DNA from 3 places in the Faecalibacterium sp. I3-3-33 genome. Region 2 is predicted to be linked to each of the others. Evidence: riboswitches for the same ligand, from Rfam matches in the RefSeq annotation. Region 2 holds a riboswitch; each other region holds the start of a gene.
What was found. Region 2 has a riboswitch for thiamine pyrophosphate ahead of thiT (energy-coupled thiamine transporter ThiT). Riboswitches for the same ligand answer to the same signal wherever they lie in the genome.
Positions count from the first base shown of each region.

Region 1: linked by a shared signal. The riboswitch ahead of thiD (bifunctional hydroxymethylpyrimidine kinase/phosphomethylpyrimidine kinase) and the one ahead of thiT (energy-coupled thiamine transporter ThiT) in region 2 are both predicted to bind thiamine pyrophosphate.
Region 3: linked by a shared signal. The riboswitch ahead of thiW (energy coupling factor transporter S component ThiW) and the one ahead of thiT (energy-coupled thiamine transporter ThiT) in region 2 are both predicted to bind thiamine pyrophosphate.

Region 1 is NZ_CP094469.1:1,374,403-1,378,444, forward strand. It holds gene MTP39_RS06580 (amino acid decarboxylase) at 1-603, shown strand, start outside; gene MTP39_RS06585 (TENA/THI-4 family protein) at 665-1,342, opposite strand; gene thiD (bifunctional hydroxymethylpyrimidine kinase/phosphomethylpyrimidine kinase) at 1,335-2,135, opposite strand; TPP riboswitch at 2,191-2,297, opposite strand; gene MTP39_RS06595 (NAD(P)-dependent oxidoreductase) at 2,423-3,319, opposite strand; gene MTP39_RS06600 (aspartate dehydrogenase domain-containing protein) at 3,338-4,042, opposite strand, start outside.
Region 2 is NZ_CP094469.1:1,956,152-1,960,193, forward strand. It holds gene MTP39_RS09180 (sigma-70 family RNA polymerase sigma factor) at 1-382, shown strand, start outside; gene sigG (RNA polymerase sporulation sigma factor SigG) at 913-1,680, shown strand; gene MTP39_RS09190 (sporulation transcriptional regulator SpoIIID) at 1,857-2,105, opposite strand; TPP riboswitch at 2,216-2,316, shown strand; gene thiT (energy-coupled thiamine transporter ThiT) at 2,402-2,968, shown strand; tRNA gene MTP39_RS09200 (tRNA-Ala) at 3,129-3,204, shown strand; gene MTP39_RS09205 (hypothetical protein) at 3,444-3,605, shown strand; gene MTP39_RS09210 (glycoside hydrolase family 2 TIM barrel-domain containing protein) at 3,820-4,042, opposite strand, start outside.
Region 3 is NZ_CP094469.1:2,341,285-2,345,326, forward strand. It holds gene MTP39_RS11055 (GH36-type glycosyl hydrolase domain-containing protein) at 1-1,111, shown strand, start outside; TPP riboswitch at 1,633-1,741, shown strand; gene thiW (energy coupling factor transporter S component ThiW) at 2,005-2,520, shown strand; gene thiM (hydroxyethylthiazole kinase) at 2,536-3,357, shown strand; gene thiE (thiamine phosphate synthase) at 3,344-3,982, shown strand.

The DNA.
Region 1 (4,042 bases), 580 kb from region 2:
TGCAACGCAATGCTGGCAGGGGACTACCCCCGGCGGCTGGCGCAATGCTGCGCAGCGCTGGAAGGTCTGCGCCGCAGCCTGAACAAGGCTGCAGCGGCGCGGCAGTGCCCGGTGCCGCTGGCAGTTGCCGGGGCGCAGCAGGAGCCGATGAAGCTCACGCTGGACGCTGCCGCCCTTGGCTGCACCGGCACGGCGCTGGCAGAAGCCCTGCGCTGCGCACAGATGGAGTGTGAATACGCCGACCCCCGCTATGTGGTGCTGATGTTCACCCCGGAAAACCCGCCGCAGGACTACACGCGCCTGCAAACCGCGCTGGAGCAGCTTCTGGCTGCTGTGCCTGCCGGGCTGCTCCGCCCCGAGAACCGGGCAGGGGAGTTTGCTGCCTTGCAGCAGCAGGCGGTGCAGCGCTGCACTATCCGGCAGGCGGTGCTGGGCGCACAGGTGCGCGTCCCGGTGCACAAGGCGCTGGGGAGTGTGTGCGCCATGCCTACGGTGTCCTGCCCGCCCGCCATCCCTGTGGCGGTCAGCGGCGAGGAGATCACCCCGGCGGCCATCGCCCTGATGCAGCGCTACGGCATCGAGGAACTCTCGGTGCTGCGATAAAGATTTTATAAGAAGAGAACCCGGAAGGTCTGCGGACCTTCCGGGTTCTCTATATTTATTCTTAAATATCCGTCCGGGGTGTGGCGCACATCTCCCAGAAGTGCAGCTCGTGCTCCGAGCAGGCGCGGAAGATCGCGCGGCAGCGGGCGGCACGCTCCGGCGAAAGGCCGGTGCAGGCCACCTCGGCACGCTCTGCCCATGCACGGCAGGCGGCATCGTAGCCGGGACCGGCGTAGTCCAGCACCAGCGCGCCGTAGTAGGTGTCCTTTACGGCGGGGGAGCGCTGCAAAAGCTTCTGAAATAGCCACCCGTAACTCAGCATACAGGGCAGGCAGGCCATCAGGCACTCGGCCTCGCCCTCGCCGGTGCGGGCAGCGTCGATCATGCAGTCCAGATAGGCGCGGTTCTCCGGGCGCAGGGGCAGGGACTGGATATCGGCTTCCCGCAGACCGTACTGTTCCAGATACCGCAGCCGGGTCAGGTCCTCGTTCTCCTGCACGAAGGACAGCAGGGAATAGTAGGTACGCATGGCCGCCATGGTGGTGGCCTTGGTCATGCCCCACGCAAAAATTTTGGCGTATTCCCGCAGATACAGGCTGTCCTCCACAAGGTAGCTTTTAAAGCAGTCCTCGCTCAGGGTACCGTTTTCCATCTTTTGCAGAAACTCAGTCTGTAAGCACTGCTCCCACACGGGCAGGTCGGCCTGTACCAGCGCCGAAACGAAGGGCAGGTCAGTCACGGACAAAATCTCCCTTCAGGTTGAAGGTGTGATCCATGGGCCCGGAGCCGTGCCCCAGATCCAGCATGGCAGACAGACAGCCGGAAATGTAGGCCTTGGCGCGCTCCACAGCAGTGTCAAGGTCATACCCCTTGGCCAGATTGGAGGCGATGGCGCTGGACAGGGTGCAGCCGGTGCCGTGGGTGTTGGGGTTTGCAATGCGCTTGCCCTTGAACCACTTGCCGGTGCCGCCCTGCCACAGCAGGTCGTCAGCATCGTTGATCTGGTGGCCGCCCTTGCACAGCACGGCGCAGCCGTAACGCTCGCTGATGGTGCGGGCAGCAGCTTCCATGTCGGCGGCGTTTGCAATGCGCATGCCGGACAAGATCTCAGCCTCCGGGATGTTGGGGGTGAGCATCTCGGCCAGCGGCAGCAGCTTTTCGGTCAGCGCCTGCACGGCATCGTCCTGCAGCAGCTTTGCGCCGGAGGTAGCCACCATCACAGGGTCCACTACGATATGCTTTGCGCCGTAGAAGTGCAGCCGCTCGGCAATGGTGTCGATGAGCGGGGCAGAGGATACCATGCCGATCTTCACCGCGTCCGGGTAGATGTCGGTGAACACGGCATCGAGCTGCTGCGCCAGAAACTGTGGCGTGGTGTCAAAAATGGCGGTCACACCAGTGGTGTTCTGTGCCGTCAGGGCAGTAATAGCGCTCATGGCAAACACGCCGTTGGCGGTCATGGTCTTGATATCGGCCTGAATTCCGGCGCCGCCGCTGGAATCACTGCCGGCAATGGTCAATGCAGTTTTCATGGATAAAATGCTCCTTTGCAGCAAAAATGCGGATATGCCCGCAAAGACATATCCGCAGATAAAAGCGCTATCTCCCTACGTTGGCATGATCCAAATCAGGTCACAGGTCAGGCAATACAGCCCACTCTCAGCCCGCTTGCACGGGCTCCCTTTTTATACTAGAAAGCATACCACAATCGGGGAAAAGATGCAAGAAAACTTCGCGGATGCTGCTAAAGCCTTCACCCCTTGGGGGAAGGCTTTCAAAGCGGTAAGCACTTCAGCAAAAATACGCAGCAGATGTTATTTTATTCACCCAATGCGGTGCGGATGTTGTCCAGCACCTTTTTGCTCAGCAGAACGAAGGCCTGCTTGGTGCGGCCTGCGGACACATTGGCGCAGCGCACATTTTCCCGGGCAAAGAAGTCCTCGGCCACAGGGCCTGCGGCGGCGCGGGTGTCGCAGAAGAAATGGGTGCCGGGCTCGTCCAGCCACTTTTCCAGCGCAGCGGAATCAAAGCCGGGGCCGATGGAGGTGTTGAACAGCACCTTGCCTGCGCCCAGCTGGGCAAACTCATTTTCGCCCAGCAGCAGCACGTTCTTGTTCAGGCAGGTGAACACCACTTCGCTGTCTGCCAGCAGCTGGGGCAGGGGCTTGAAGGTCATACCGGCAGCCTCGGCGTCCGGCTTTGCGCTGCGGGCAAAGTAGCTGATCTCTGCGCCCATAAATTGCAGCGCATCGGCGATCATCCGGCCAGAAACGCCCAGACCCACAATGCCCACCTTTAGCCCGGTGATCTCCACCGGCTCGTCCCGCAGCATGGGCATTCCAAAGCCGTGCAGCAGACCGGTCAACTCGTGCAGAACGTACTCCACAACGCCGCGGTCGCCGTAATCCCGGATGCCCAGCACCTGGATGCCCCGGGTGCGTGCGTAGGCGATATCCACGTTGGCGCTCTCCTCAGAGTACAGGCTGCAGCACATGCCGATATAGCGGATGTTGGGGCACTGCGCAATGACTTCCTTGCCCATGCGGGAGGTGTAGCTCAGCAGCACGGCGTCGGCGTCCCCGATGCGGCGCACCATCTCATCGTCGCTGCCGGGCACGTCCCGGTACAGCACCACCTCTTTGGCGTAGCGGTGCAGTTCCTCCTCGGCAGAGGAGATCAGGCTGACAGGCTCAATGGCAACAAGCTTTTCAAACATGACGGACTCCTCCTTATATTAGTAGAAGCAGACGGGCGAGGCCAGATTGCGCAGCAGGGAGACGGCGCTCCAGCCCGCGATGGCGCTGGTGGAGGAGCAGATATCCACCACGGCCTTCACGCCCTCGATCTCGGCAGTGATGCAGTGGTCGTCGCCCACCCAGCCGGGCACAGAGTGCATGGTCACACCGGTGATCTCGGGGCCGGTGGTGGCCAGAGAGGTAGCTACCGCCACGTTCACCCGGCGGGGGAAGGTAGCAATGGCCTGCTTTGCATTGCCGGTGAACACGGTGGTCTTTTCGGTGTCGGTCAGCAGATGCTCTGCCCACACAGGCGTGTTGCGGAAGCCCTTTGCACCGGTATGGGTCTCGATGCCGGCAGTCTCCGGCAGGCCCTGCGCCTGTGCCATCAGGGTGACCGTTTGCAGCACGTCAAAGCCGCCGATGGCACCGCTGGCCAGATGCACCTTGGCACCGCCCTCCACGGCGGCTGCCTTGACCTGTGCGTAGAAATCCAGATCTGCAAAGGCACCGATGGACAGAATGACCAGATTGACGCCCCGCTTCAGCACCGGAATGGCCATAGCGCGCACCGACTCCACCGAGGCGGCCTCCACGATGTACTCCGGCTCAAGTGCCAGCAGTGCGTCCACGTCCTCACAGACGGCGCAGCTGACATTGGCGGCGGTCTTTTCAGCCGAAGCGCGGGTGCGGCTGGTCACGCC
Region 2 (4,042 bases):
CTACGCCAGCCGCTGCATCGGCAACGAGATCCTGATGTATCTGCGCAAAAGTTCCAACCGCCGGCAAGAGGCCAGCATCGACGAGCCTTTGAACGTGGACGGCGACGGCAACGAGCTGCTGCTCTCGGACATCCTTGGCAGTGATGCCAACGCGGTAAGCCAGCAGCTGGAGCAGGACGCCGAGCGCGCCGTGCTGCGCAGCGCCGTGGCGGCGCTCTCGGCACGGGAGCGGCAGATCATGGAGCTGCGCTTTGGCCTTACCGACGGCGTGGAGCGCACCCAGAAGGAAGCCGCCGATGCCCTTGGCATCAGCCAGAGTTATATCTCCCGGCTGGAAAAGCGCATCATCCACACCCTGAAAGCCCGCCTTGAAAGCGAGTAGCCACACTTGACATTCCGCGTGGGAACGTGTATAATGAAAACACAAGAGGCGCTGGCCCGGCAAACGGCTAACTCCTTACCATGTTAGATCAAAAGAAAAATGACCGTTCATGATTGGTAGTCAGTGAGGCGGTCATTTTTTCTTTTTATCATCACTGTGTGATACAGTCCATGTGATCTGAAAGGTAATGTAGATTGCTCCGCCGAGCAGCGTGAGCAGCAATACGACCTGTTCAAATGTCATGACGCATCCCCCCTTCCCGCCCTTAAGCGTCCGGGGAGAATCGAGATTTCAAAGAAAAAAATTCGCTCTTACCCGGCACTCAGGTACCGGTAAGGAGCTAGCCACCTGCGTTTGTGGGCACAGCGCCTGATGGGCGGCTTGCACCGCCAGTCACAGCATACCATAAAATTACAGGTTTGTCTATAATGCGCCCCTCTTTTGCGGAGGGGCGCTCAATTTTTTCCACGCATAGCGCCCGGCACACAGAGCCATACTTCCGGTAAAGCTAAAAGACCGGGGGCGTTTGGATGTACAACAAGGTGGAGCTATGCGGTGTAAACACAGGGCAGCTGCCTGTACTGACCGAAGCGGAAAAGCGGCAGCTGCTCACCCTTGCCCACGCCGGGGACAAGGCTGCCCGGGCGCGGATGGTGGAGGGCAACCTGCGGCTGGTACTCAGCGTGGTGCAGCGGTTTGCCCAGCGGGGCGAGAATCTGGACGATCTGTTTCAGGTGGGGTGCATCGGGCTGATCAAAGCCATTGACAACTTTGACCCCGCGCAGCCGGTGCGGTTCTCCACCTACGGCGTGCCCATGATCATCGGGGAGATCCGGCGGTTCCTGCGGGATAACAACGCCCTGCGGGTAAGCCGCACCCTGCGCGACACCGCCTACCGCGCCATGCAGGCGCGGGAAACGCTGGAAAAGCAGCTGGGGCGCGAGCCCACCATGGACGAGATTGCCGCCGCAGCGGGGCTTGCCCGGCGCGAGGTGACCGCCGCGCTGGAATCGGTGGTAGAACCGCTCAGCCTTGACGAGCCGGTGTACACCGACGGCGGCGATGCGATGTATGTGATCGATCAGGTGCGCGACCCGGACAGCGAGGAAAGCTGGATCAGCGGGTTGCAGTTCCGCGATACGGTAGCCGCCCTTTCGCCCCGGGAAAAGCGCATTATGGAGCTGCGGTATCTGCGCGGCAAGACCCAGATGGAGGTGGCGCAGGAGATTGGCATCAGTCAGGCACAGGTAAGCCGGTTGGAAAAAGGTGCCTTGCAGCAGTTCCACACCGGGGGATAAAATAGCCGTTTTTTTGCGTCCCCTATGAAAAAGTGGTTCAAAAACGTCCGCAGACGTTTTTGAACCACAAATTATAATTATGTTTTCCGCTGAATATGGCCAAAGCAGCGCGGCGGCCATTCAAGAACGTCCTAGCCAAAAAAGACCGCTGCACAGCGCAGCGGTCTTTTTTGGCTTTAGCGGCAGCTGTATCTGCGCCGGGTGGCAGCCCCGCCCCGCAGATGGCGCTCGGCCTTGTTGCGGGCCAGCACGGCACGCACCTGCCCGTACAGCGCAGGGCTGATGCTGCGCAGCCGCACGGCAACGTCCTTGTGCACGGTGGACTTGCTGCACCCGAACGCAGCCGCCGCTGCCCGCACCGTGGCGTTGTGGGCGGCAATATATTCGCCCAGCTGCACGGCACGCTGTTCCGGATCGGCTTTCATATCCCGCCTCCCTGCGTTCCAGCTTTGCAATGGTATAACATACGCACCGCCGGGGCGGATTATGTCTGCGGGCTTGACTTTTTGTCCCCCGGCGCGTATACTGTGGGCGGACATAAAAACAGGGGCGCCGTAAGGCTGAGATCCGCATCGCGCGGAGTACCCTTTACCTGATCCGGGCAATGCCGGCGTAGGGAGTTTGCGGAACTGTCCGGTACGTTCAACAAACCTCCATGCGTCTGCTGCCAGCAGGCGCATTTTGTTTTTGTGTACTACTATGAGAGAGGAATCTTTTCATCATGTCCAAAACCTATTCCAAGACCCGTATTCTGGTGGAATGCGCCCTGATGATCGCCATTGGCACGGTGCTTTCCAACATCAAGTTCTTCACCATGCCCAACGGCGGCAGCATTACCCTGCTGAGCATGCTGCCCTTTGTGCTGGTGTCCTTCCGCCACGGCGCAAAGTGGGGCCTGTTCACCGGTTTCGTGAACTCCTGCCTGCAAATGATCATGGGCTTCTACCCTCCTCCCGCTTCCACCTTCCTCTACTTCCTCGGTGAGGTGCTGCTGGACTATGTGATGGCCTTTATGGCACTGGGTCTGGCCGAGCTGTTCGCCCGCCCCTTCAAGAACCGCACCGTGGGCGTAGCCGTGGGCACCTTTGCCGCCGGTTTCCTGCGCTTTATGTGCAGCTTTTTGTCCGGCGTGCTGGTGTGGGGCAACCTGAATGATGGTCTGGCCGCATGGACTTACAGCCTGACCTACAACGGCAGTTATATGCTGCCCGAGACCCTGCTCACCATGGTGGCCGCTGTGCTGCTGTGCCGCGTGGCCCCGCAGATCTTCGACCGTCAGGCACGCTAAGGCGTAGTTTTTCTAAAAAGAGCTTTCCCCCGCTTCCCGATCCCCGCCGGGCACACACCCTGCGGGGATCTTTTGCTGCAAATTTTTTCAAAAAACTGTTGACAAGCGCCCCTACGGCTGGTATAATTACACACGTCGTCAGGCACAAGGCAAGACATCTGGGGGTTTAGCTCAGCTGGGAGAGCGCTTGCATGGCATGCAAGAGGTCACCGGTTCGATCCCGGTAATCTCCACCAGAAAAAAAGCACTACACAGAAATGTGTGGTGCTTTTTTGTTGATGCCAAACGAGTGAGGGCCTAGCTCAGCTGGGAGAGCGCTTGCATGGCATGCAAGAGGTCACCGGTTCGATCCCGGTAATCTCCACCAGAACCAAAGCACTACACAGAAATGTGTGGTGCTTTTTTGTTGCTGCCAAACGAGTGAGGGCCTAGCTCAGCCGGGAGAGCGCCGTGCATGGACTGCAAGAGGGTCACCGTGATCAGAATCGGCCCGGTAATCTCCACCAGAAAAAAGCACTACACAGAAATGTGTGGTGCTTTTCTTTTTGCTGAAGCTGGTTTTTTGGGGGCTGCATTGCTTCGCCTGCACCGTTTTCAGGCTTTTGCAGGCGGTTCCTATACAACCCCCAACTTTTGACTTTACACCATTTTCAAAAAGGAATGCTCTAAACAAAAGCGGAATACAATTATTTTGGCATAGCAGCGCTACTTATATAGAGTGAAGCACTACTTATAAATAGTGGTGTCAGGAATTGAGATTTTGTGATACCAAAAAAGACACTCTCGCTTTTGATAGGAATCTCATGCAGAGATGTCCATATCTCAACGCGAAGGTGTCTTAATAACGAGGGTCAGATGCCACGGAACGTAAAGGTGAACTCCACAGGCTTAGTCACATCAGGAATATACTCCGGGTGGACATTGGCACCCCAGCTGTCATCACCGCCAACGCCCATCTGCTCGCCCATAGCACGGATGACCGTGTAATGGACCGGGGGCAGCTCGTAGGGATGCTTGGCACTCTCCATTTCATGGGGAGTGTAGGGCAGCGCAGAGAAGAACATGGGCTTTGCG
Region 3 (4,042 bases), 390 kb from region 2:
CTTTGATAACGACGCCACCAAGGCGCAGACCCTGATGGAGCATCTGCGCCGCAGCTTCAACTTTACCTGCACCCATCTGGGCCCCCACGGCCTGCCGCTGATCGGCCGCGCCGACTGGAACGACTGCCTGAACCTGAACTGCTTCTCCGAGCACCCGGGCGAGAGCTTCCAGATCACCGGCCCCAGCGAGGGCCCCGTGGCCGAAAGCGTTTTCATTGCCGGTATGTTTGTCAAGTACGGCCACGAATACGCCCAGCTGTGCGACCATCTGAATCTGACCGAGGAAGCCGCTGCCGCCCGCAAGCACATTGATGCCGTGGAGCAGGCCACCTTGACCGCCGGTTGGGACGGCGCATGGTTCCGCCGTGCCTACGATGCTTTCGGCAAGCCCGTTGGCAGCAAGGAGTGCACCGAGGGTCAGATCTTCATTGAGCCGCAGGGCATGTGCGTCATGGCCGGCATCGGCAAGGAGAGCGGACAAGCCGCACAGGCACTTGCCAGTGTGGAAGAGCGGCTGGACACCAAATACGGTGTGGTGCTGCTGCAGCCCGCCTACACCAGCTACCAGCTGAATCTGGGCGAGATCTCCAGCTATCCTCCGGGATACAAGGAGAACGCCGGTATCTTCTGCCACAACAACCCGTGGATCAGCTGCGCCGAGGCAACGCTCGGCCACGGCGACCGCGCCTTTGCAGTGTACCGCAAGACCTGCCCTGCCTACATTGAGGACATTTCCGAGATCCACCGCACCGAGCCCTACGTTTACAGCCAGATGGTAGCCGGTAAGGACGCCCCCACCTTTGGCGAAGCCAAAAACAGCTGGCTGACCGGCACGGCGGCATGGACCTTCTTCAACATCAGTCAGTACATTCTGGGCATCCAGCCCACCCTGGACGGCCTGAAGGTAGACCCCTGCATTCCCCACACCCTGTCCGGCTTTACCGTGACCCGCCGCTTCCGCGGCGCAGTCTACCACATCACGGTGGATAACGCCGCCGGGGTGCAGCACGGCATCAAGGCCGTTACTGTGGACGGCAAGACCATCTCCGGCAATGTACTGCCGCTGGCTGCCGCCGGTACTGAGGTAACGGTGCAGGTGACCATGGGTTAAACCGACTTTCTCTGCTTTTTCATATTATTCTCCTTTCTGTGACCAAAGCCGCCGCGCAGACCCCTGCACGGCGGCTCTGGTTTTATGCAGTATAACAATCAAAAATGCGCTCCGCGTTCGCTTTGCGCATAAATAGCGGAAGAATTATTTTTATTTGTAGTTCCGAAACGCCTGCGGGCGTTTCGGAACTACTTTTTCACAGGAAGGGTCGTAACGGTCAACTGCATTTACAATTCAGACCTCCCTTTAACCATTGCAGCCCCTCTCGTGAAAATAGCGTTTGTCGCGCTCCGCAGAGCTTGTCGGGGCAAAGCCCCTCCATCTGCTAACGCAGACCGCTCTGCCGCTTAAAAGCCCCACTGGGGCTTCCATTGCTACGCTACGCTCCGCAAACGCGGTCGCTCCAAACGTAAAATTAAAATAATAATTCCGCTGAATATGGCCAGAGCAACGCGGAGGCCATTCTAAATCGTCCCCTTCCCTCTTGCATTTTTGGGGAAAGAGGTGTAAAATACAGTCACAATCAAACACAGGGGAGCTCGTGCAGCGGGCTGAGAGGAAGTATAGCAAGCTTCGACCCTTTTACCTGATGCGGATAATGCCGCCGTAGGAAGTCATACCCTTTATGATTTTTTGCAGGAGGAGCCGCGCCGGGCTCCTCCTGTTTTTTTGTCCCTCTGCGGAGGTTCCGCAGCCGGCTGAGGGGGAGCGCCCTGAGCCTTGGATGAATGCAGCGATGGGAAGCCGTGTTCCGGCGTGAGAGGAAGCCAGTAAGCTTCGACCGCACCTTCCGTACCTGTTCCCGCCTTGCTGCGGGCACGGGCTGTTTTGTTGCGGGAGCGCCGGTATTCGTCCTGCGCTGCCGCAGATGGTTGAAAAGGAGCCAATTTATCATGAAGAATCTCTCTGTCAAAAAGCTTGCCCTCGCCGGTATGTTCTGTGCCCTGTGCGTGGTGGGCAGCGTATTCAGCTTTCCCATGTTCGGCAGCAAGTGCGCCCCGGTGCAGCACATGGTCAACGTGCTGTGCGCTGTTCTGCTGGGGCCCTGGTGGGGCGTGGGCGTAGCCTTTGTGGCTTCCCTGCTGCGCAACCTGCTGGGTCTGGGCAGCCTGATGGCTTTCCCGGGCAGTATGTTCGGTGCACTGCTGTGCGGCCTTGCATACCACAAGACCAAAAACCTGATCGCCACCGTGGTGGGTGAGGTGTTCGGCACCAGCATTCTGGGCGGCCTGTGCGCATGGCCCGTGGCCATCTTCCTGATGGGCAAGAGCGCTGCGGACATCGCCTTCTACGCCTACATCGTGCCCTTCCTCATCTCCACCGCCGTAGGTGCAGTGATCGCCGGTGCCGTGGTGTTCAGCCTGCAGCGCTCCGGTGCTCTGCGCTCCATGCAGAACAGCCTTTCCTGAGCGGAGGTTCCCGAAATGCTCAAGACCGCCTTTGAAAACCTGCGCAGCCGCTGCCCGCTGATCCACAACATCACCAACTATGTCACCGTGAACGACTGCGCCAACATGGTGCTGGCCTGCGGTGCTTCCCCCATCATGGCTGATGATGCCGCCGAGGTGGAGGAGATCACCGCCATCTGCGGCGGGCTGAACATCAACATCGGCACGCTGAACAGCCGCACCGTCACCAGTATGCTGCTGGCGGGCAAAAAAGCTAACCAGCTGGGACACCCTGTGGTACTGGACCCCGTGGGTGCCGGTGCTTCCCGTCTGCGCACCGACACCGCCTTCCGCCTGCTGCGGGAGGTGCAGTTCACAGCGATCCGTGGCAACATCTCGGAGATCAAGACCCTTGCCTCCGGCGCGGGCACCACCAAGGGCGTGGATGCAGATGTAGCCGACAAGGTGACCGAGGAAAACTTAGACAGTGCCGTGGCCTTTGCCAAGGCCTTTGCCGCCCGCACCGGTGCGGTGGTTGCCATTACCGGTGCCATCGACATCGTAGCCGATGCACAAAAGGCCTACTGCATCCGCAACGGCAACGCCATGATGAGCAGCATCACCGGCACGGGCTGCCAGCTTTCTGCCCTGACGGCAGCCTTTGTCACCGCCAATCCCGGCCATCCGCTGGAGGCTGCCGCTGCAGCAGTGTGCGCCATGGGTCTGGCGGGCGAAGTTGCCCACCAGCGGCTCACCCCGCAGGACGGCAATGCCACCTACCGCAATTACATCATTGATGCCATTTACAACATGACCCCCGAACAGCTGGAGAAAGGCGCAAACTATGAAGTGCGATAAACACACCATGCTCCTGTACGCGGTGACCGACCGCGCATGGGTGGGCGAGCAGACTTTGTATCAGCAGGTGGAAAGTGCCCTGAAGGGCGGTGCCACCTGCGTGCAGCTGCGGGAAAAGCAGCTGGGCGACGCCGATTTTTTGCAGGAAGCCATCCAGATCCACGCCCTGTGCCAGCAGTACGGTGTGCCGCTGTTCATCAACGATAACGTGGAGGTGGCCTTGCAGTGCCACGCCGAGGGCATCCATGTGGGACAGGACGATATGGCCGCCGCACAGGTGCGCCAGCGCGTTGGCGAGGGAATGATGATCGGCGTTTCCGCCCACACGGTGCAGGAAGCACTGGACGCTGTGGCGCACGGTGCAGATTATCTTGGCGTGGGCGCGGTATTTGCCACCCACACCAAGACGGACGTGAGCGAGATGCCCCGGCAGACCCTCATCGACATCTGCAACGCCGTGGATGTGCCGGTGGTAGCCATTGGCGGCATCCACAAGGAGAACATTCTGCAGCTCAAGGGCACCGGCGTGGACGGCGTGGCGCTGGTAAGTGCCATCTTTGCCGCAAAGGACATCGAGGCCGAGTGCCGGGAGCTGCGCGCCCTTTCGGAGCAGATCATAAAGTAAGCTATCATCCCGCGGCAAACCGGGGGCACCACCTTGGGCCGCGTTACAAAATTCATGGAG